DNA from 3 places in the Clostridium sp. Marseille-Q7071 genome. Region 3 is predicted to be linked to each of the others. Evidence: riboswitches for the same ligand, from Rfam matches in the RefSeq annotation. Region 3 holds a riboswitch; each other region holds the start of a gene.
What was found. A riboswitch is a leader RNA that binds a small molecule or an ion and turns the genes downstream of it on or off. The one in region 3 is predicted to bind S-adenosylmethionine.

Region 1 (8,084 bases), 4.5 Mb from region 3:
AGTGCATGCACATATCTATCATTTTTCCTCATGCCTGCTGCATAAAAAAGTCTGCTTTCTACATCTTGAAATTCATCAAAATCCTGTTTTGTAAAAGGACTTAGGGTAGGAACTCCAGTTGATCCGCTTGAAGCAGAAACGAAAACCACTTCATCTTCACTTACAGCAACCATATCTCCCAAAATCGGGCTTTTAGTTTGGCGTTTACGTTCTATTTGTTTATCTACAAATGGAAATTTAGTTATGTCTGAAAGTTTTTGAAAATCAGAAGGTTTTACCCCAGCTGCATCAAAAGCTTCTTTATAGTACGTAGAGTTGCTATATGACAATTCTAATATTTCTTTAAGTTCCCTTTCTTGTAACGCCTCAAGCTCTGCCCTTGGTAATGTTTCTATTTCTTCATCCCAATATTTTTTCTCACTCATTATTAAAAACCCCCTACATTTATTTTTTATTTACTTGCTTTGCAGAAAAATCACCTAACAATTGCAAGCCTTGAACTATTATGATTAATACACCAACACAAGTTAGCATTACTGTGGTATTGTAACGTTGATAACCATATCTAATTGCTAAATTGCCTATACCACCTCCCCCTACAGTACCTGCCATAGCTGAAAATCCAATAAGAGAAATAGCTGTTATAGTAATTCCATTTATAAGCTGCGGAAGAGCTTCTGGTATAAGTATGTGAATTATTATCTCTATGGATTTAGCACCAGAGGCTACTCCTGCCTCTAAAACCCCCATATTTACCTCACTAAATGAAGCTTCTGAAAGCCTTGCATAAAAAGCTATTGCTGATACTGAAAGTGGCACTATAACTGCAGCTGGACCAATGGTTGTATGCATAATTGCGCTGCTAATTGGTATAAGCAGTACTAAAAGTATTATAAATGGTATTGATCTTGTAACATTTATAATGATCCCTGAAACTCCATTTAACATCCTGTTTTTAAAAAATAAGTGGTTAGAACTTAAAAAAAGTAAAAGTCCAAGGAGCCCGCCAATTATTATGGAAACTATTAGTGAAACAGAAACCATAATAAAAGTTTCATTAAGTGCTAATATTAATTCTTCAAAAAGGTTAAAATTATTGGATAACATGTCTAATCACCTCCGTACTATATGTGTTATTTTTTAAATATTGAATAGCTTCAGCTATACTTTCATCATTGCCGCTGATGGTTATATACAATGTTCCCATAGGTAAATCTCCAATGTACTCTATTTTTCCTTGAAGTATGCTGAAAATCACATTGTACTTACTTGAAAGTGTCGATAATATAGGCTCTGTAGCAGTTTCTCCAACATATTTAAGCTTTACAATGTGACCTTTTAAACTCTTAATAAGTTCTTCTGGCAACTGAAAATTTGAGGAATGTGCTAAAAGCTGTTTTGTATATTCATTTTGAGGATTTGCAAATAAATCGTAAACCAGCCTTTCTTCTACAACTTTTCCTTTATCCATTACTGCAACTCTATTACATATTGACTTTATGACCTCTAATTCATGAGTAATAATTACAATGGTCATTCCAAATTGTTCATTTATATCTTTGAGAAGCTTTAAAATAGATGCTGTAGTTTCAAGGTCAAGTGCTGAGGTTGGTTCATCACACAATAATATTTTGGCATTATTAGCCATTGCTCTTGCAATTCCTACTCTTTGCTTTTGTCCTCCGCTTAATTTTGAAGGGTAGACCTCAGCTTTATCTTTTAATCCAACAACCTGAAGAAGTTCATTAACCCTAATATTGATTTCTTCTTTAGTTTTACCAGCAGTTTTAAGTGAAAATCCAATATTCTCATAAACAGTTTTGTTTAAAACTAAATTAAAGTGCTGAAATATCATGCCTATTCCTCGTCTTAATTCTCTTAATTCTTTCCCTTTATAATTTATAATGTTTTTATTATTGATCATTATTTCCCCACTGGAAGGCTTCTCTAAAAGATTAATTGTTCGTAATAATGTACTTTTTCCAGCACCACTTGAACCAACTATTCCGAATATATCCCCTCTTTTAATTCTGAGGGAAACATCTGAAACAGCATGAAGTTCATCGCTTTTTTGTTTGAATTTCACATTAATATTTTTAAGTTCTATCATTCAACATGACTCCTTTTTATTAATAATCAGCTGGCTTTTGAAAAGCTTTATATTGTCCCTTAGGATCATCAATTACTGATTTAAACTTAGAAGATTTAACTACCTCTAATACATCTTTTGATAACTGAGAATCTGCATCTTCTGTTCTTACTGCTATAACATTTATATATCCATCACTAAGTTTTTCATTATATAAAGCTTCGCTAGGGTTAAGTCCTGCAGCAATTGCAAAGTTCCCATTTATAACTGCTAAATCTGCGCTATCTAAAGTCCTTGGAAGCTGTGGTGCTTCTATAAGCTTAAACTCAAGCTTTTTGGGATTCTCTGAAAGATCTTTTTCTGTTGCTATTGAATTTTCAACTTTAGGATCTATTGTAATAAGCCCTGCAGCTTCTAGTACCTTTAATGCTCTTGTTAAATTTGTAGGATCATCCGGTATTGTAACTAGAGCACCTTCTTTTAGTTCATCTAAGGATTTAACTTTATTTGAATAAACTCCCATACCTGCTGTTGGTATTTCTGCAATTGCAGTTAAATTTAAATTATTTCCAGCGCCAAATTTCTCAAGATACACAGAATGCTGAAACATATTGAGGTTAATTTCTTTATTTGCAAGTGCTTTGTTGGGTTGAACATAATCACTAAATTCCTTAATAGTTATCTTATAGCCCTTTTCTTCTAGGGAAGGTTGAATTGCATCTTTAAACATGTCACCATAAGGTCCAGCACACACACCTACTATTATGTCTTTTGCCGGAGCATCAGTTGTAGTTTTTAGGTCATTAGTCTTTCCACATGCTATTAGGCCTAAACTTAATGCAAGCGCCGCTGCTAATGATAGTATTTTTTTTGATTTCATTTTAATCATCCTTTCAATTCACATTTTTATTAATATATTTAATCAAACACTATAAAAAAAAGCTGTTCTCCTATAAGGAAAACAGCAATGATTAAATTTAATAAGCAATAAAATTGCATTATAAAATTTGCTGACATCCTTATCTCTCAGATTTTACAATCTGCAGGAATTGACACCACTACATTCGAATGAGAATGCTGGTTGTCGGGTATCATTGGGCCAGTCCCTCCACCACTCTGGATAAGTTATATTTAGTTATTAACATTTTAATTATTTAATTCTTTTATGTAATAAAAAAGCTGCTCTCCTATAAGGAAAGCAGCATGATTAACTTTAATAAACAATAAATTGTATCATAAAATTTGCTGACATCCTTATCTCTCAGATTTCACAATCTGCAGGAATTAACACCACTACATTCGAATGAGAATGCTGGTTGTCGGGCTTCATAGGACCAGTTCCTCCGCCACTCTGGATAAGTTATATTTAGTTATTAATATTTTAATTCTTTAATTCTTTTATATAATAAAAAAGCTGCTTTCCTATAAGGAAAACAGCATGATTAACTTTAATAAACAATAAATTGTATCATAAAATTTGCTATCGTCCTTATCTTTCAGATTTTACAATCTGTAGGAATTAACACCATTTCATTCGAATGAGAATGCTGGTTGTCGGGTATCATTGGGCCAGTCCCTCCACCGCTCTAGATAAGTTATATTTAGTTATTGGATTTATTATATTATCCATAACAGTAATTGTCAACACTTTTCTAAATAAAATTTTATTCCAGTTCTCTTACATTCCACTTAACAAATAGTATAAGTCCTAAATTAATTATTGCTGTCTAGTTGCTACTGCTGTTGAAAAGTCTGATACACTCCCCAGCATATTCCTTGGCGCTTATTTTTGTATAAATGCTAAATTGACTCGACACCTCGTGATATAATAAATAAAGCATTCAAATACGAAGGAGGCATTCACATGAAAAAAGCAGGTAAAATTCTTTTATATCTTTACTTCATCGTTTTGATCTGGATATTGCTTTTTAAATTTTCAGTTTCGCTGAATGATGTACTTAATCGAGTATTTTCTGGTGAGCAATTACGACATATTAACTTGATACCATTTGGAGCGTCAGGTGGCGTCAAAGAAGTTGTCTACAATATTATTATTTTTGTTCCCTTAGGTATTTTGATAGAAATAGTGAACAAAAAAAGTTCAATGGTTAAAAATGCCATCTATATTTTATTGTTTAGTCTTTTTATTGAAGTGAGTCAATCCATTTTAGCGGTCGGCGCTACGGATATAACTGATCTCTTGACTAACACTCTTGGTGGAATCTTAGGCATACTGATTTATACAACTTTAAGAAAGGTATTCAATTCAGAAAAATTAGATAAGGTACTGATAGTGATAGGTATAGTGCTTTTTGTTTTGGCTATACTATTCGTTTTATTTTTAGTATTTATTATGGGAATTCGCATTAAATTTCTAGGTTGAACGAGACTCAGCTGTTACCTTTAAAGCCAGAACAAAAATTAAAACTCAGTAGCGAATCGTTATTGAATTTACGGAACTCTGCAGAAATGTAGGGTGTTTTTAATTTTAAGCGATAATATAATTAGCTAACTAAAATTATCATAGAATGATAGAAATATCAAATGAAAGGAGTTTGTCATTAAATTATGGTCATATTAAAATGGGGAAAAATAGGCATATTACTTTAACTGCCTCAGATTCCAATGCAATACAAAAAGCCCACAATATTTTAACAAAAGAAGCCTGCAATCCTCCTACCATTAAAAGCTTAAGTAAAATGGTATTTCTAAATGAACAAAAATTAAAAGCAGGCTTTTTAGCAAAATATCATATGTGTATTAGTCAATATACTACTTCCATTAAAATGACAATGGCAGAAAATCTATTAACTACAACAGAATTAAGTATTGATGAAATATCTAAAATCCTTGGATATAATTATAGTGGAAACTTCGTAAAAATGTTTAAAAAGTTCACGGAAAAACACCACTAGCTTTTAGAAAAATGAAGGGTTAAGATGAAGTTCTAAAACCAATAAAAACATCTTACTTTTTCTTATCACTATCCTAACACCTCTAATTTATGTAACTGCTAAGACTGTTGATAATTTGTAACAGCTATATTACATTCTTCGCAGCTGAATCTCTCACGACTAAAGTCATAAGGTTCTTAGGTACTATCCAAACTTCTTTTGGATAGCCGATAATTGCTAAAGCAATATCGGTTAACACCAAATACTGGCTTGGTTTCCCTAAGACTTTATCGGGCAAAGTTTCCGTTGAAACTATTATCACCCTACGGGGTTTATCATATTGGCTCGGTTCAAAACCATATGCCCCAAAGTAGTATAGACTTTTAGAGTCCTATGCTACTTATTTGTTTTTTATCTAATTTTCTAATTCTTTTTATTTCTTTATTATGCAACTTGAAGAAGTTTTCAAAAGTTGCATTTGCTCTATCTATATCTACTTCTTTTAAGTTATCCTTTGTATTCATTATTAGAAATGCAGAATACATATCTCTTTGAATATTTCCTTGTTCAAATTCATTCCAACGTTTTGATAATGGCTTTTTAACATAAGTTTCTGTGAAGTGTTCAAATTGACTTGCTTTAACTTTGTAAGTATTTATTTTCTTAATTGAAAGACTGTAGTATTGAAGTTTCTTATCTATAAGAGTTATAAGCATACTCGGGGCTTTGTTACTAAGAGATTTTCCAAATCTTTTCTTGCGATTAATCTTTCCAGTTTTCTCATTTATAGTAATTTCTTTTGCCTTTTTTTGAAGTCCTTTAAAATTCATAGTTTCAACTCTTACATCAAGACCAAGAGAAAGTATGTGATTAGCAAGTTTATTATGAGATTGTTTTCTCTTATCGGCTATTTTCCTTTGAATTTCAGAAAGTGCAAATTTAGTTTTGATATAACTTTTACTTTGAACCCATTTGTCACGATTTCCTACTTTAATTGTGCCATCTTCATTATATTTGTTAGGATTATTTGCTCTACGTTGTCTATCAAGTTTTCTTTGAAGAGCTCTTTTAAGTTTTTCGTCTATATTTATATCTTCTGCAAGTTCTAATATTTTAACTTCTTTTTCACTTGCTATAGCAAGAGTAGAAGTACCAATATCTAGGCCTACACGAGAATTTTCATCAGTAGAAACCTTACGGTTGTTCTTTTTTGGTGGAACACCCTCGAAAGTCATTTGAACAAAATATCTATTTTTACCGCGGATAACTTTTTTGACAAGTTTGCAAAACTTTAATTTATCTAAAAAACATTGATTTGCATACTCGTCATTTCTTTTTATGATTACTGGCATTGTTAGCCCAAGCCATTCCATTACGTTTCTATCTTCAAAATATCTAAAGCCTGTGATATTTCCTTTTTCACGTACAGAATAGAACTTACTGAAATCTTTAAATCTAACTTTCTTAGCTTCTCCAAACATTAGTTTTTCAAAAGAAGTAAAAGAACGTTCTGCGATTTCTTGAACCATTTGAGAACCTAAGTTTTGTTTAAACTTTTGCCCCATAGGTTTCACATATTTGTTTAGATCAAACTTAGTTACACCAAAATCTTTTCTAAGTTTATTGAACATTGCATTACGTTTTTTACCTTTTTCCATTTTCATTGCAAGACCATATTCTTTTTGTCTTTGCATTAATCTATATCTTGAAAGAATCTCTCCAAGACAAGTATTGTAGATTTGACGAGCAATATTCAATCTTTTTTCTAATATATCTTCTTGCCACTTTTCCGTTTTCAATGGAAGTGTCAAAACGTAGTTTGCCACTAGAGAAATTCCTCCTTTATTTTTTCTGTTGATTTTGAATATATTTTCTTATTTGTTCTTCTGTATTTTCACTTATAGTGGCTACGAAGTAGCTCGGGTTCCACATATGTCCACCCCATAATCTATTTTAAAGTTCAGGATGCAACTAAAACATTCTTCTTGCAGATATACCTTTTAATGATTTTAGAATATTAAGTATATAGTGTTGTGGAGTACACTCTATTAGCAAATGTATATGGTCTTTGTTAGTTTCCATTTCTACAATGGTTATAACATTATCATTTACAAGTTAATTTATTATATTCTTTAAGTCTTCTTCTACATTTCCAACGAGAAGTTTATGGCACATTCGTCTCGGCACTGAAGTACTGAGTATTCTGTGTTGTGTGATAAAATAAATTTATGACTCTTTTATCACCAATCCAAGGTAAAGCTCCTAACATATGATTTAAACTTAAAGTATCTGAGCCTCTATTAACTTGTTCTATCAAATAATCCCTAACATCAACTGGAGCATCTTTAAATATTACTTCAGGATAACACTCATTCTTCTTTAATAATGCTCGTAGACATTCTTCAATTTCTGTATTTAAAGTACTATCTGCATAAGTCAAATGTTATTTTTTATTTTGTAATTTTTATATGAATATTTTACCACAACCCATTTCTACATTTTTGATAAAATACAACTATCTCACCGTATTGCTTCTAAGTGAGGTTTTTCATTAAAGCTAGTTTTATAATACTTCTAATGAATAATATATTAAGATTGAAAACTAATTAAAACCAGCCGTGATGATAAAAATTTTTTCACAACATAACCATCTCCCAAAGGACACTTTTCCTTTTATTAAAGATATGATATGTTATATAATGTCGAAAATTGTAGAGTATTTTTAAAGGAGTGATTATTGTTGAAAACAGATAAAGTAACTGAAAAAGTAGTAAGAGGAAAGAAAATTTATATTGTAGAAAATCATCACGAAGTTATAATTCCATGGTCAGAATATGCCTCTAATAATGAAACTGCACCAGTATTATTAACTTTTGACCACCATATGGATACTCGTAGTGCATTTTACAGGCATTCTTGTAAGGTTGCTGGTCTAGAATGGAGACCTGTAAGAGATCAACTTATAGCAAATGCATATATAAATGAATCAAGTACAATTGCATCATCATTAGACAAGCTTTCCAATGATGAGCATATAGATTTTGCATTACAAACAGGGATGATATCAGACGCAGTAGTATTTAGCCTACTGAGTGCAGGTA
Region 2 (8,084 bases), 120 kb from region 3:
TATTATAGGGGGGATATTTATGTTTAAAAAATTTACTAACGGTTGTGTTAAGTTAGTACAGAAGTATTTACCTGATCCATTTATCTTTGCTTCCGCACTTACTTTCATTGTTTTCATCCTAGGAATATTCTTAACTAAACAAAGTCCGTTAGATATGGTAAAACATTGGGGTAATGGTTTCTGGACCTTACTTGCCTTCTCAATGCAAATGGCTTTAGTACTTGTACTTGGACATGCTTTAGCTAATGCACCTGCATTTAACAGACTGCTTAAAAGACTAGCACGAATTCCCAAAACACCTTTTCAAGCAATTATAACTGTTACCATGGTATCTTTGTTAGCTTGTTGGATAAATTGGGGCTTTGGTCTTGTTATAGGAGCAATATTTGCAAAAGAAATTGCTAAAGTTGTAAAAAAAGTAGACTATCGTTTACTTATTGCTTCTGCTTACTCTGGCTTTTTAGTTTGGCATGCAGGACTTTCTGGATCAATTCCATTAACAGTTGCTGGCGGTGGAGAGGCTGTAAAAAAACTTACTCAAGGAGTAATTGATGCTCCTATATCTACTAGCGAAACTATTTTTAATCCTGTTATGCTTGGAATTGTAATCGTTTTATTTTTAACCTTACCTTTGGTAAATAGAGCAATGCATCCTAGCGAAAAGGAAACAGTACTTATTGATCCTTCTTTATTAGAAGAAGCTAAGGTTGAGGCTGCCAGCACTGTTGACATGACTCCTGCTGATAAAATTGAAAATAGTCCTGTAATTTCAATAATTTTGTGTTTGCTTGGTTTTTCTTATATAATTTATTACTTTATAGAAAATGGATTTAATTTAAATCTTGATATTGTTAATACTATATTCTTATTTTTAGGAATTTTACTTCATAAAACACCTAAAAATTATGTAGCTGCTATATCAGATGCTGCAAAAGGTGCTTCCGGTATTTTACTACAATTCCCATTCTATGCTGGACTTACTGGAATGATGATTGGAGCAAATTCATCTGGTATTTCAGTTGCTGGATTAATTTCAACCGGCTTTGTTTCAATTTCAAATAGAGTTACTTTCCCTGTATTTTCTTTCCTAAGTGCAGGTATAGTTAACTTCTTTGTTCCTTCTGGAGGCGGACAATGGGCGGTTCAAGCTCCTATTATGCTACCTGCTGGTCAAGCTTTAGGAGTATCTCCAGCAATAACTTCTATGTCCATTGCATGGGGTGATGCATGGACAAACATGATACAACCATTCTGGGCATTACCAGCCTTAGGAATCGCTGGACTAGGTGCTAAGGACATAATGGGATACTGTATAGTTGACCTTATATATTCAGGATTAGTAATAACAGCTGGATTCCTATTGTGTGGTATCATATTCTAAAACAATTGGCTTTTTTCTAACATTTAAAGGGATAGTATTAACTATCCCTTCTTTTTATTAAAACTATGACTTTTCATATAAAGTATCTAATTTAATGAATTTATAATTTCATCTGTCACTTTAAATAAAAATGGATTATGAGATACTATTTTAATAAATAATAAAACATACACTATCCTTTAATTATATTTACCATTAGAATTACGTGCCAATTACGAATATAAGATAGAGCCATGATAACCATTTATGTCCTTAGCAAATTGGTTTACGTTTTGGAGAACATAATTTTCCCCAACAGAAACTCCGACAACAACTGTCATCATCACTTATCGCAAATATATTTTTGTTTATAGATTTTACTAAATATTTCATTATATTTTCTCCTCCTTTTTTATTAGTGCAAATTAATAAAAAACGATTAAAATAATATAATTTTAGAAAATATTTAATAATAATTTTTTATTAGAAAATGAATAATTAGTAGTTTTTAGCATGGTTCAGCTTTAGCACCACTACATAGTTTTCCCCAGCAAAATGTTGGGCAACATGGGCCAGGACTTGATGCAAATATCTTCATGTTTTTTGGGCTTACTAAATATTTCATTTTATTTTCCCCCTTATATTTTTACTATAAATAATTAATTACTAAACTTGTTAATCTTTTAAATAGTCTCTAATTTTTTAGCATGGTTCAGCTTTAGCACCACTACATAGTTTTCCCCAGCAAAATGTTGGGCAACATGGTATTTTCAGGACTTGATGCAAATATCTTCATGTTTTTTGGGCTTACTAAATATTTCATTTTATTTCCTCCTCTTCTAATTTAAGTTTTATTGATTTATATGGACATTGTTTTCCCTCTAATCATGATAAGATTACTTTAAAAGGAAATACAATGAACAATACCAACAATAAATTTTACATCTTGCAGTTCTTATAAATCATTAAAAGCTTAGCAAGAACTATGAATCATTGGCTACTGATAAGTAATGGTTAGCAGCCTTCTTTAAGTAATCTTCTAATACGTATTTATATTCTGAACACCTAATAGAATCAAATTCATCTATTCTATATCTTGGACATCCACCCATGCATATAGGTAGTATATTACAATCTTTACATCTTACATCTTCACTAGCATCATATAAAAGATATTTAAATATATTATTAGCATTTGCCTTTTCTTCATTTAAGCTACCTATGCTTAAATTTTCCATTCCTATATCACTCCAGCATTTATATAAATATCCTTTAGGGTCTATAACATAGCTATTTATCATATCTGCACCACAATAATTGTGAACTAACGAAGGGTATCTTATTGGAGTATCTTCTTCAAATCCATATTTTACAAGTTTACCCGCAAATTTAAGTTGTGCTTCTGAAAAAGCTTGTCTACTTAAACATTTCTTATTTTCATAGCAATTATTGGTTGGTTCCACAAATCCTAGATATACTAAAATATTATTTTCAGTATTAATATGATTTATTTCTTTAAGAACTTCCTCCACTTTTTCTTCATTTTCCCTATCTACATTTATTCTTACAGATATTCTATTGATGTATTTTTTAATAATATCTAAATTAGAAATTATTTTGTCATAAGTTCCTTGTCCACCTAAAAGAAATCTTCTCTTATCATGGGTATCTTTTGGTCCATCTAACGTTATCTGCATAGATAAAATATTACATTCCTTTAATTTCTTAGCAATATCTTCTGTTATACCAAATCCATTGCTAATCATCTGCCCAATATAAGTAATATTCTTTTCTTCACAAATCTTAATTATCTCTTTAGACATCTTTTCAATCACATCCATCGCTAAAAGAGGTTCCCCTCCATACCAAACAATTGATAAAGTATGTATACTTGATGAATGTTGTTTTATTAATTCTATTATTTGTTTCTGTATATCTTCATCCATTACAGTAGTATTTCTACTATTTTTTTCATAGCAATACACACATCCAAAATTACAATTTAATGTAGGCGCTATAGTAAGTCCTAGTGAAGTTGTCCCAAATCTACTTTTAAATAATGAATATCTTATTTCTTTTAGTTCATCATAATCATCCTGTACAATAAATCCCCCATATTCCAAATCATTAAGTAATTCTTCACTAATGCTATTTTTTTCTTTCTCAAAATCTAAAAATTTATTTAAATCTTTCTTATCCATCAAAGCTAATGAATTAGTTCTAGCGTTATAAGCCACTACTTTTTTCTCATCTCTTTCAAAATCAAAGAAAAAATTGTATCTAGATTTTTTCATATTATTTTTCCCTCGCTTTCTGCTTTGTATCTATATATTCTATATTGTTGAATTTTTTCCTTCTTATGTAATTATTTTTTTAATATTCAAAAGTAATTGTTATAAATTCATCTTATTTTATTGAAAATTATTTAAAATATACAATTTAATAAGCTTATTTACTAAATTTAACTCTAAATTACATATTAAAAAAGTTAAATAAATATGAGATTTAAACCAAAAAAAAATTTGAAGGGGCTGTTTTAGAATTAATTTAAAAAATTAATTCTAAAACAGCCCCTTTGCATCAATACATTATAAAATTCCTTAAAATGACGGTATTATACTTCCATTATATTTCTCTTCTATAAATTTTTTAATTTTTTCTGAAGCTATAGCTTCACATAGAGCTTTTATATCTTCTTTATCTTCATTTCCACTTTTAACTGCTATTATATTAGCATAAGGTGATTCCTTATCTTCAATTACTATAGCATCTTTAGTAGGATTTAAATTAGCTTGCAGTGCATAATTTGTATTAATTATAGAAGCTTCCACATCATCTAAAGTTCTTGAGAGTTGAGGTGCATCTATTTCTTGTATCTTTATATTCTTAGGATTCTCTACTATATCTAATTTAGAAACTAAATCTTTGTTTTGAAGTTTTATAATTTTATTTTCCTCTAATAGTTTTAATGCTCTTGATCCATTAGTAGGATCATTTGGTATTGTTATAGTTATACCGTCTTTTAATTCATCTAAGTTTTTTATTTTCTTTGAATATAATCCTAATGGCTCTAAATGAACTTTATTTAATGCAACTATATTAGTTTTGTGATTCTTATTAAATTCTTCGAGATATGGAATATGTTGAAAAAAGTTTGCGTCCAGCTCACCATCTTCTACTGCTCTGTTAGGTAATACATAGTCGGAAAAAACTTTAATTTCAAGCTCATATCCTTTTTCTTTTAATATTGGTTTAACTTCCTCTAATATTTCTGCATGAGGTACTGCTGTTGCACCTACTGTTAATTTTTTACTATCAGCTTTTTTCCCACATGCTCCTAATGTAAAGACTAATAAACCACTCAATATTATTGTTAAAATTTTTTTCATTTAAATTACCTCCCTATTATTTCAATTTCTTATAAACTATATTTCCAAAGGATTGAATGCATTGTACTAAAAGTATTAATACAATAATCGTATATATCATTACCTTTTCATTAAACATGTTGTATCCATACATTATAGCAACAGAGCCTAATCCTCCTGCCCCTACTGCACCAGCCATTGCTGAATATCCTATGATAGTGATTGTAGTTAAAGTTATAGCTGATATTATAGAAGGCATAGCTTCCTTTACTATTACTTTAAATAATATTTGAAAGTTGCTGGCTCCAAAGGATTTGGCTGCTTCTATCAATGATTTATCTACCTCATTTAATGCTGACTCTACTACCCTTGCGACAAAAGGTGCCGCTCCTATAGTTAAAGGTACAATCGCTGCTTTTTCACCAATTATTGATCCTGTTAAAACTTTAGTCAAAGGAATTATGGCTATTATTAATATTATAAAAGGAAATGATCTTAAAATATTTATAACCACATCTAGAGCTTTATATATTAATCTATTAGGCTTTAATCCATCTCTATTAGTAACTGTCAATACTAATGCTAATAAAAACCCCAATATTACAGCAAATATTGTAGACCAAAATACCATATATAAAGTCTCTAAAAAACCTTTTAATAATATACCTTTTAATAGGGTTATAATCTCACTACTCATTATTAATCACCTCCCAAGATATATTTCTAGTTGAAAGATAATCAATAACTTTTTCTTTATTACAATTATCAATATTAATTACGAGACTTCCTAGCACATCGTCTCTAAATCTTTCAAGCTTTCCCCACACTATAGACATATCAATATTTAATTCTCTTGCCATAGAAGTTATAATGCTTTCATTAGATGCTTCTTTAGGAAAAAATATTTTTATATTTACTCCACTAGCTGGAACAATTTCTTCCTCTCCTATCAATCTTTTTAAAGCTTTAGGCGGCTTTATAAAAAGCTCTTCAACCTCTCCCATCTCTACTATTTCTCCACTCTCCATAATTGCAACCCTATTACAAGCTTCTCTTATTACTTCCATTTGATGAGTAACTATAATTATAGTTATGTTAAGTCTTTCATTAATCTCTCTAAGAAGATTTAGTATATCCTTAGTTGTTTTTGGATCCAATGCAGAAGTTGCTTCATCACATAAAAGTATATGCGGATCTAAAGCTAATGCCCTAGCTATTGCTACTCTTTGTTTTTGTCCTCCACTAAGCTCTTTAGGTTTAGAATTAACTTTATCTTCTAAATTAACTACCTTTAATAGTTCTAAAACTTTTGACTTTATATAATTTTTATCAAATCCCCAGCATTCTAATGGTAACGCAATATTTTCAAATACAGTTTTCCTTTCAAGAAGAGAAAAATTTTGAAAAATCATTCCTAAATTTTTTCTAAATTCTCTCAGTTCCTTTCCTTGCAAGTTATTTATTTCTCTATTTTCTATTTTTATAATGCCACTATCATACTTTTCTAGTTTATTTAGACATCTTAGTAATGTAGACTTACCTACACCACTATGACCAACTATGCCAAATATTTCTCCTTTATTTATCTTTAAGTTTATATCCTTCAGTACTTTTAAGTCTCCGAAGCTTTTTTCTACTGACAAAATTTCTATCAAAAGTATCACCCCTTTTTTTAGTACATAATTTGCTATACACTATATCTATTTCATAATTGTGAATAATTTTTAATATTACTAAAAACTTTTTTCTATCATAAAAGAAATCAATAAAGTTCTAGATATAAATTACTAATTATTATAATTAGCTGCTTATATTCTAAGATACTTATTTAGTATCTTCAAAAATTGACTTGTGAATGTATCACTACAGCTTTCATTTTATTATTTCATCAGAATATAGTAATAACTCAAACTTAAGTCGAATTTTATATCTTACTAGCAGGAAATAGATATTGTATCTTAATTAATTGTTTTATCTTATATATATTAGATGATAAATATTATCTAAAAATAGTAAATATTGTATAATAAATATTATTCGCGAATAAATAAATTAAAGCCCGAGGAAATCCTCGGGCTTGATATACCAAAGTATCCTCATCTCTCAACATAACGTTGCAGGATTTAGCACCAATGTACATAATGTACTGGTTGCCGGGTTTCATAGGGCCAGTCCCTCCACCACTCTTAATAAGTGTTATTATTTTTTTATTATTTTTTTCTTACATACTATTCTATATCTATTTTAAATTTTTTTCAAGTACTTTTAATTTTTTTTCAATTTTAATTTGAGTTTTTTTAGTCCTTCTCCTAAATAATCCTTATATACAACCATTAACAGAATGATTTCACCTATTCCTATAAGTATATAAACTAAGTTAACTTCCATAAAAGTTGAGTATAATACGTAGAGTGTTAATGCTACGGTCATTATAGAGAATTCCTTTATATGATAGTTAACTCTAAAATGCTTTAAAGATATAAAAGTTCTCATAGCAAAGAATATTATATAAGAAATTCCTGTTGAAATAGCTGCACCTTTTGCACCATATATAGGTACTAATATAATATTACCTATTATATTAGCTATGCATGATACTGCTGCAATATATATATGTGATCTAGGATTTTTAAGGAAATTAATTCCCATAACAGTAGTTTCAGATATTGTGTACATTATTGGCATAAAACTTAAGAATGGAATTAAGAAAATAGCACTTCTATATTCTTTACCAAGTAATAATATTATTAAATCTCTAAATAATATTAGAAGTATGCCTCCAAGCATCATTACCACTGTTATTAATAAGTTCATTTTCTCAAAAAACTTTGTATCATTAGGATCTTTTTCATAACGTTCAAATGCTACTGGAACCCAAAATGTTGTAAAAGAACTTTGAATTATATTTAATATAGAAATAATTTTAAAAGCTGATCCATATATTCCAACTTCATTCAAGTCATTAAAATGTTTAATCGCTATTTTATCTGCTGATTGGAAAAGCCAAGTGATTACAAAAGTAAATAGCAATGGTATTCCATATTCTAATATTTCTTTTTGACTTCTCTTATAATCTTTTTTATTTAAAGTAAATATGTTCCAATAATTAAGTTCTACCACTACCCCCACCAATGTAACTACAAGATTAGAGAAAAAGGCTGCATAAGCTAGTGTTCTAAAATCTCTGTTAAAAAATCCTGCTGATAGAAGTATAAATATTAAATTTGAAACTTTCTGTGCTATTAAAAGTGCAGAATATGCTTTTCCCTTTTGCTGCATTCTAATTAGCATAGTTGCAAATCTATTAAGTATTAGAAATGTTGTATGTACTATTAATAATATAATTATTCTTATAC
Region 3 (8,084 bases):
TTTAGGATACAATGTTATATTATTCATATATATATCCCCCCTATCATATTTATTTTATGCTTAAATCTATAAATTGGTTATAGTTATTTATACATTTATGATAGTAAGTATCTTAAATAGAATAACCTTTATTTTTAGTAAAATTTATTCTATTTAAAATCTAAATTATTTTTCTATTTTAACTAAATTACTTTAAAAATTATAAGTTACATAAAAGGATTATTATGTTTTAAAACTTTTAATTATATTTTTCTTAATAAAAAATAATGCTATGTATACAATATTGTACACATAGCATTATTTTTAAGCCGTTTGACCTGGTCTTTGACCCCACACTCGCCTGCTGGAGCTTTCGCTACCCAGATTTACCCTCTCACTACTAACCCTCTCGTTTTTCACGGCAGGACTTACTTCTAAGCCGCACCATGCTCATTAAAACTTTGTTTAACTTACGTGGATCGTTTTGCCTGCGACTGGCATCGACTTTCAACCACAAACCCGACTCATATTTTATTATTATACTACACTTTTTGAAGCAGTCAAGATGTATACTCTTCCAGCTCCAAATTTTTTTAATAATTTTACACAATTTACAGCTGTGGCCCCAGTAGTTATAACATCATCAATTAATAAAATATTTTTTCCCTTAATACATAACTTCTCATTAAACTTAAAACAATCACAAACATTGCTCCATCTTTCTTCCTTATCTAATCCTATTTGATCCTTAGTTTCTTTGAATTTTTCTAATATATCTAAGCAAGGTTTATTAATTTTAGAAGATGCTACCTGAGCTAGAAGTTTAGCTTGATTATATCCTCTTTTTCTTCTTACATTTTTACTTATAGGTACAAAAGTAATTATATCAACTTTTAAAGCTTCTTTCTCAATTAAATCACTCATATAATTACCTAAAAGCTCTGCTGCTAAATAATTATTAAAATATTTTAAAGACAATACAAGTTTTTTAATAATGTCATCATGCTTTGCTATAATATAGCATTTATATCTCTTATTTTCCCTTATTATATAAAAACTCTTATTAATAAACTTTATTTTGCTTTCACAACTATTACATATTATTTTATCTTTAGTATAAGATTTACATATAATGCATTGTTCTTTCGTCGGATATATTACTAAAGATATACAATGTATTAAATATTTTAAAACTTTAAAAATCCTTCTTCCCACGCTTTCCTATTTAATTCTCTCATTATAAATTTAGCCTTATGTATATCTTGTGTTTCTTCTTTACAAAGAAAAATCACTTCTCCTCGTTCTAATGATTCCGCTCTTTCTACCTTACTTGTAATATAAACTAGAGTTTTATAATCATAAATTTTATCATCTGCAAAAAATACTATTACATTAATATTATTTAAATCTTCATGAAACTCATCATAATCATCGGTAATTAAAATACTATTATTTGAAAATAAAAATTTTTTAACATATGTCTTATCTTTTTTGTCTTTTATATGGTAATATATATTTTCTGTTAATTTTCTTTTTAATTTATCCATATAACTATAAATATTTAGAACTTTAACCTTATCTGGTACATATATTATAGTTCTTCTATTTAAAGATATAGCCCAAGTTAAATATTCATAAGCTGCTAATGGTAAATCTTCATTTATGTTAATTCTCGTAGTAATTACTCTTGGTTCAATTAGTGGTGTTTTATTCTTATTCATAGGAAAATATATATTATCATCCTTTAAAAACACAGATTCAATAGAATATGAAATAGCTATTCCACTATCACTACAAAGCCCAATTAGAATTCTTTCTATACTCTTTTTATCTTGAAGTGGCATATATCCTAAATCATCAAAGATAATTAAATCATATCTATTACCTAAGTATAATGCCCTATTATAGTTACATATAATCATCTTATCTTTAACTTCCTGTGATGAGTCTTTTAAATACACATATTTTTCTTTATTAATATGATTTAGAATCTCTATTTTATCTTCAACTTCATTAGTTATATACACTATAGATTTACTATTATTTAAATAATAGAATATGGTAGCTAAAAAAATTGTAGCTGTATTATAAAAATAAGAAATAACATTTAATCTATCATGTTTATTTCGACAATATCTTAATATATCTTGACTTACTTCTTCCTTACCTCTAAACATGTTTATATTTATAGCCATAGTTATCTCCTCAAATCATATATCAAATATTTCTTCTATTCTCCATTTTAGTCCTGAATATCTTTCAAAAGTTCTATCATTATCTTTCATAAAACTAATAGCTTTTTGCGAACCTACAAGAACAACCATTTGTTTTGCTCTGGTTATACCTGTATATAATAAGTTTCTATTCATAAGTAGTGGTGGCCCCATAAACATTGGCATTATAACTACAGGAAATTCACTACCTTGACTCTTATGTATAGTTATTGCATAGGCAAGTGTAAGTTCATCTAAAAATACAGAGTCGTACTCTACAATTTTATCATCTTCAAAACTAACTACAACTGTATCATTTTCTTCTTTAATATCAATTATATAGCCTACATCACCATTAAATACCCCAACACCAGTAGCTTCGTCTTCTGTATTATATTTATTCCACTTTAAAGTATAATTATTTTTTGTTTGCATTACCTTATCACCAATTCTAAAAACTATATCTCTAAATTCCTTTTCCAATTTATCTTTTGATTGAGGATTTAATATATTTTGAAGCTCTCTATTCAAATTATCTATTCCAACTATACCCTTTTTCATAGGAGATAAAATTTGTATGTGCTTTGTTTTATCCCATGATCTATTAAATTTGGGAAGTCTAGTATTTATTAAAGATATAATTTGTTCTAATATCTTTTCTGTATCATAACATTCTATAAAATAAAAATCGCTACCTTTTTTATTTAACATAGGCATTTTACCATCATTAATTAAGTGAGCATTTACTGTTATCATACTTTCTTTACCCTGTCTAAATATTTCATTAAGTCTTACAGTCCTTATAGAATTACTCTCTATAATATCTCTAAGCACATTTCCTGGACCTACAGATGGAAGTTGATCTACATCTCCTACTATTATTAATCTTGTGCCCAATGATATTGCTCCTAAAAGGTTATTCATTAAATTAATATCTATCATTGAAGCCTCATCTACTATTAGAACATCACATACAAGAGGACTACTTTCATCTCTCAAAAGTTCAATACCTTCTTCTCCTGCACCTATCTCTAAAAGTCTATGAATAGTTTTGGCTTCTCTTCCAGTAGCTTCTGTCATTCTTTTTGCAGCACGACCTGTAGGCGCAGCCATAAATACCTTCATACCAGCCTTTTCAAATATGCTAACAATACAGTTAATTATTGTAGTCTTTCCTGTGCCAGGACCTCCTGTAATAACTTCAACCCCATAAGATATTGCTCCTTTTATAGCCTCAATTTGTGATTTTGCAAACTTTAAATTATTTTCTTTTTCAAAAGACTTTATTTCCTTTTCTCCATTAACCTCTAACTCATCATAGGAATTTGATGCAAGTTCAACAATTTTTCTTGTTACACCCAATTCTGCATAAAGATATGGAATAGTAAAAACTGCACTTTCTCCATATATATTCTCTATCTTTAATTTTCCTTCTAAAACACTATCATATACGGATTTTTGAATGTTTTCTTCATCAACAGATAAAATCTCTTTACACCTAACAATAAGCCTCTCTAATGGCATATATGTGTTTCCTAAAAGGCAAAATTCATTTACAACATATCTTATTCCACTTTTAATTCTAAAAGGAGAATCTTTATCTATGCCTAAATTTTTTGCTATATTGTCTGCTGTTTTAAAACCTATTCCTGATATAGTTTCTGTTAATATATATGGATTTTCTTTAACAATTCCTACAGAATTTGCTCCAAATCTTTTATATATTTTCATACATTGATTAGCGGAGATTCCATAGGTTTGAAAAAAAATCATAATGCTTCTAAGTTCTTTTTGTGAGGAATAAGATTTCATTATAAGTTCAATTTTTTTCTCCCCTATACCATTAATTTCTCTTAATCGCTCTATATTATTATCTAAAACTTCTAAAGTTCTTTCTCCAAAAAAATCAACTATCTTTTTTGCAGTAACAGGTCCTATTCCTGAGATAACCCCACTAGCTAAATACTTCTCTATCCCTAAAATACTACTTGGTAAAATTTCTTCAATACTTAGTACTTTTAGCTGTTCACCAAATTTAGGATGAATTACCCACTCTCCAGTTACCTTATAATGCTGACCTTCACTAATATAAGGGATTATACCTACAATAGTTTTTTTAATATTACCATTTCTTATATTGGCAATGGTATAACCATTATCCTCATTTTTAAAGACAATATCATCTATTATCCCTGTTATATCTGTCATGAAAATCTCTCCTAAAAATTCTTCTTTTGATTAATTATAACATAGCCCCTTATAGGGTTTCTAATTTTAAACCCAATATATAGATAAATCTAATTGCCTTATTAAAGTATTTCAATGTACAACCTAAAATAATGCACAATTCACAATTAAGGGAAAAATTAGTTCTTCACCTCTAGGGAATAGTTTAATCAATGGAGAATTAAGAATTGACAATTGACAACTATAGTTGAAATTAATTCTGTAAATTAATTTCTTTAAATAGATCTTTTAATTAAAGTGACTATGTCACTTTAAAAATAAATCAATTTTAAATTTCTCAGATTCTGCTGAGAAATGTCCATAATTGTGAATTTTGCATTAATTGTGAATTTTGCATTGTAAATTGTGAATTAAATATAATATACCCTATTCATAATATATTTTTACCATTTCAGAATCATTACAAACCTTTTAAATGTAAATTAACAATTTTCTATTTAATGATTAATATATGTAGCATTATATATAAAATAAAACCCTGTACTAAATCAAGTACAGGGTTTTATTACTATATATATCTTCTAATTTGAGCTACTTTACTTAATTTTTCCCATGGAAGATCTAAGTCTGTTCTTCCGAAGTGTCCATAAGCAGCTGTTTGTCTGTATATCGGTCTTCTTAATTCTAATTCTTTTATTATAGCACCAGGTCTTAAATCGAATACTTCTTTAATTATTTCGACAATCTTATCATCTGATACCTTTCCTGTTCCAAAAGTATCAACTTCAATTGATACAGGATTAGCTACTCCTATAGCGTATGCAAGTTCTACTTCTAGTTTATATGCAACTCCTGCAGCTACTAGATTTTTAGCCACCCATCTTGCAGCATATGCAGCTGAACGGTCAACTTTTGTTGGATCTTTTCCTGAGAATGCTCCACCGCCATGTCTTCCGTATCCACCATAAGTGTCAACAATTATTTTTCTTCCTGTTAATCCTGAATCACCTTGTGGTCCACCTATAACAAACTTTCCAGTTGGATTAATATAGTATTTAGTATTTTCATCTAATAATTCAGATGGTACTATAGCATTTATAACATGTTTCATTAAGTCTTCATAAATTTGCTCTTGAGAAACATCTGGGCAATGTTGAGTTGATATAACTATTGTATCTATTCTTACTGGTTTTTCATCCTCATATTCAACTGTAACTTGAGTTTTTCCATCTGGTCTTAAATATGATAAAGTTCCGTTTTTTCTAATTTCTGCCAATCTTCTTGATAATCTATGAGCCATAGCTATTGGAAGAGGCATATATTCTTCAGTTTCAGATGTAGCAAATCCAAACATCATTCCCTGATCTCCAGCTCCTACAGCTTCAATTTCCTCTTTTTCTTGTCCTCTTTTTTCTATTGCCTCATCAACACCTTGAGCTATATCTGGAGATTGTTCATCAATAGATGTTAATACAGCACAAGTATTGCAATCAAATCCAAATTTAGCCCTTGTATACCCTATTTCTTCTACAGTTTTTCTAACTACCTTTGGAATATCTACATAACAATTAGTAGTTATCTCTCCCATAACCATAACCATACCAGTAGTTACTGCTGTTTCACAAGCTACTCTAGCATTAGGATCGTTCTCTAATATACTATCTAAAACCGCATCTGATATTTGATCACACATTTTATCTGGATGTCCTTCTGTAACTGACTCTGAAGTAAATAATCTTCTCATTTCTTAATCTCCTCCTCACTACGTTTATAAAATAAAAAAACTCTTCTTAGATAAGAAGAGGCTAAATATACATACTTGCACTCTCTTATCTTGCAGAATTACTTCCGCAGGAATTGGCACCGTTGTACATACGCACCGGTTGCCGGGTTTCACAGGGCCCGTTTCCCTCCACCTCTCTTGATAAGAGTAAATATTTTATTATTAAGTTTACTAGATAAATACTAACATAATGTCATTTCCCTGTCAACATTGCTACTGTAAATTATATTAAGGAGAAAATTTTCCCACAAATCTTACATATATTACAAAAAGACACTCTATAAGGATGTCTTTTGCAATATATACATAATCTAGGTATAACTTATTTTAAGTCAAAAGTAATTGCAATTTATTTTCAGTCAAAGTCTCTATTAAATAAACTTAATAAATTCTAAATTACTATCCCTTCCTCTCTCCCCATAATTTTTTTATACGTAAAAATACCTAAGGTATCTGATAAAAACCATCCAATAGGAATTGCTAAACATATCCCAGTAAATCCTAAAGGTGTTATTGCAAGACCATATGCCAAGAGTACTCTAGTTCCTTGGGAAACAAAAGTGAGAATAATAGACACATTAACTTCGCCAAGTCCACGATAAAACCCATAAAACATTTGTAAAAATCCAAGCAATGTATAAGTAACACATACAATACGTAAATAATACACGCTAACTTCAATAACATCAATAGCTTCCTTCTTAACGAAAATTAATACCAACTGTGGTGCAAAAACAAAAACCAGTATAGAAATAGCCAGCGAAAATATAACTATAACTTTTGAAACACCACGGATCCCTTCACGAATTCTTTTCATATTTCCTGCACCTTTATTTTGCGCAACATAGGTAGAAAAAGCATTACCAAAATCCTGCATAGGTATATTAGCAAAAGAATCAATCTTTGAAGCAGCTGCAAAGTACCGCCATTACTATAGCACCAAAAGTATTAACGATACTTTGAATCATCATCATACCAAAGCTTGATGCAGATTGTTGTACAGCAGTTAAAATAGAATAACTAGCAACTGTTTTAAACATCTGCCTATCAAATACAATATCTTGACGCTTAAATTTAATAAAATCTATACGTTTAATTGCATACACAGCACAGCTAACCGCTGAAATACCTGAGCAATAAATGTTGCCAATGCAACACCTGTTACTTCCATATTTAATATTATAGTAAAAACCAAGTCTAAAATTATATTGATTACAGCAGATAAAATTAAAAAGTAAAGTGGGGATTTGGAATCGCCAATAGCTCTAAGTAAAAAAGAAAATGCATTATAAACTCCTGAAAAAATTAGCCCTGCAAATATAAATCTCAAATAATCAGCAGCATATGCTCTTGTTTCTGGTGGCATTTGAAACAACTGAATTATTTGCCCCATAAATAGAGATGTTATTACCGTAAGCGTAATGCTTATAATAAAAATAAATATAAAGGAAGTTGAAATTGCTTTTTTCAATTCTTCATATCGCTTTGCACCAAAAAGTTGAGAAAAAAGTGCAGACGCTCCCATAGAAAGCCCAATCAAAATAGATGTCACAAATGTCATAATTGCAAAGGATGAACCAACAGCAGCTAATGCCTCTTTTCCCACAAATCGACCCACAATAATTGTATCAACAATATTATAAAATTGCTGAAACAAATTACCAATAAACATTGGAATTGCAAATCGAATGATCATCTTCATTGGCTTCCCTTTTGTCATATCAGTTTCCAAATCAAACACCTCCAAATATCTATTTAAGTTAAAAACTTAAATTTCGTCTTCTAGAATAGCATTTTTTCTTTTTTCACATAATTTAAAGTAATCTATATATCTTTAAATTATTGAAATAAATTATGTTCAATTTAATATAGGATTGTAAGCAATAGCTAGTCCACCAGTTACAGGATTCTTATAAATTTCA

Region 1: another riboswitch for S-adenosylmethionine. It lies ahead of ACWPW7_RS22555 (MetQ/NlpA family ABC transporter substrate-binding protein); the one in region 3 lies ahead of metK (methionine adenosyltransferase).
Region 2: another riboswitch for S-adenosylmethionine. It lies ahead of ACWPW7_RS01605 (methionine ABC transporter ATP-binding protein); the one in region 3 lies ahead of metK (methionine adenosyltransferase).

Annotation. Positions count from the first base shown of each region.
Region 1 covers NZ_CBCOPR010000001.1:4,747,067-4,755,150, forward strand. The annotation lists gene ACWPW7_RS22540 (phenylacetate--CoA ligase family protein) at 1-425, opposite strand, end outside; gene ACWPW7_RS22545 (methionine ABC transporter permease) at 445-1,107, opposite strand; gene ACWPW7_RS22550 (methionine ABC transporter ATP-binding protein) at 1,094-2,110, opposite strand; gene ACWPW7_RS22555 (MetQ/NlpA family ABC transporter substrate-binding protein) at 2,130-2,969, opposite strand; SAM riboswitch class I at 3,106-3,216, opposite strand; SAM riboswitch class I at 3,341-3,451, opposite strand; SAM riboswitch class I at 3,576-3,686, opposite strand; gene ACWPW7_RS22560 (VanZ family protein) at 3,954-4,472, shown strand; partial or broken gene ACWPW7_RS22565 (helix-turn-helix domain-containing protein) at 4,651-5,027, shown strand; gene ACWPW7_RS22570 (RNA-guided endonuclease TnpB family protein) at 5,367-6,809, opposite strand; partial or broken gene tnpA (IS200/IS605 family transposase) at 6,826-7,209, opposite strand; gene ACWPW7_RS22580 (hypothetical protein) at 7,148-7,423, opposite strand; gene ACWPW7_RS22585 (UPF0489 family protein) at 7,724-8,084, shown strand, end outside.
Region 2 covers NZ_CBCOPR010000001.1:346,689-354,772, forward strand. The annotation lists gene ACWPW7_RS01585 (short-chain fatty acid transporter) at 20-1,381, shown strand; gene ACWPW7_RS01590 (radical SAM protein) at 2,344-3,654, opposite strand; gene ACWPW7_RS01595 (MetQ/NlpA family ABC transporter substrate-binding protein) at 3,961-4,749, opposite strand; gene ACWPW7_RS01600 (methionine ABC transporter permease) at 4,766-5,425, opposite strand; gene ACWPW7_RS01605 (methionine ABC transporter ATP-binding protein) at 5,418-6,383, opposite strand; SAM riboswitch class I at 6,822-6,924, opposite strand; gene ACWPW7_RS01610 (lipopolysaccharide biosynthesis protein) at 6,994-8,084, opposite strand, start outside.
Region 3 covers NZ_CBCOPR010000001.1:229,942-238,025, forward strand. The annotation lists partial or broken gene ACWPW7_RS01030 (DNRLRE domain-containing protein) at 1-27, opposite strand, end outside; gene ACWPW7_RS01035 (ComF family protein) at 517-1,194, opposite strand; gene ACWPW7_RS01040 (hypothetical protein) at 1,167-2,174, opposite strand; gene recD2 (SF1B family DNA helicase RecD2) at 2,190-4,400, opposite strand; gene metK (methionine adenosyltransferase) at 4,948-6,123, opposite strand; SAM riboswitch class I at 6,206-6,310, opposite strand; partial or broken gene ACWPW7_RS01055 (MATE family efflux transporter) at 6,554-7,894, opposite strand; gene ACWPW7_RS01060 (ABC transporter ATP-binding protein) at 8,021-8,084, opposite strand, start outside.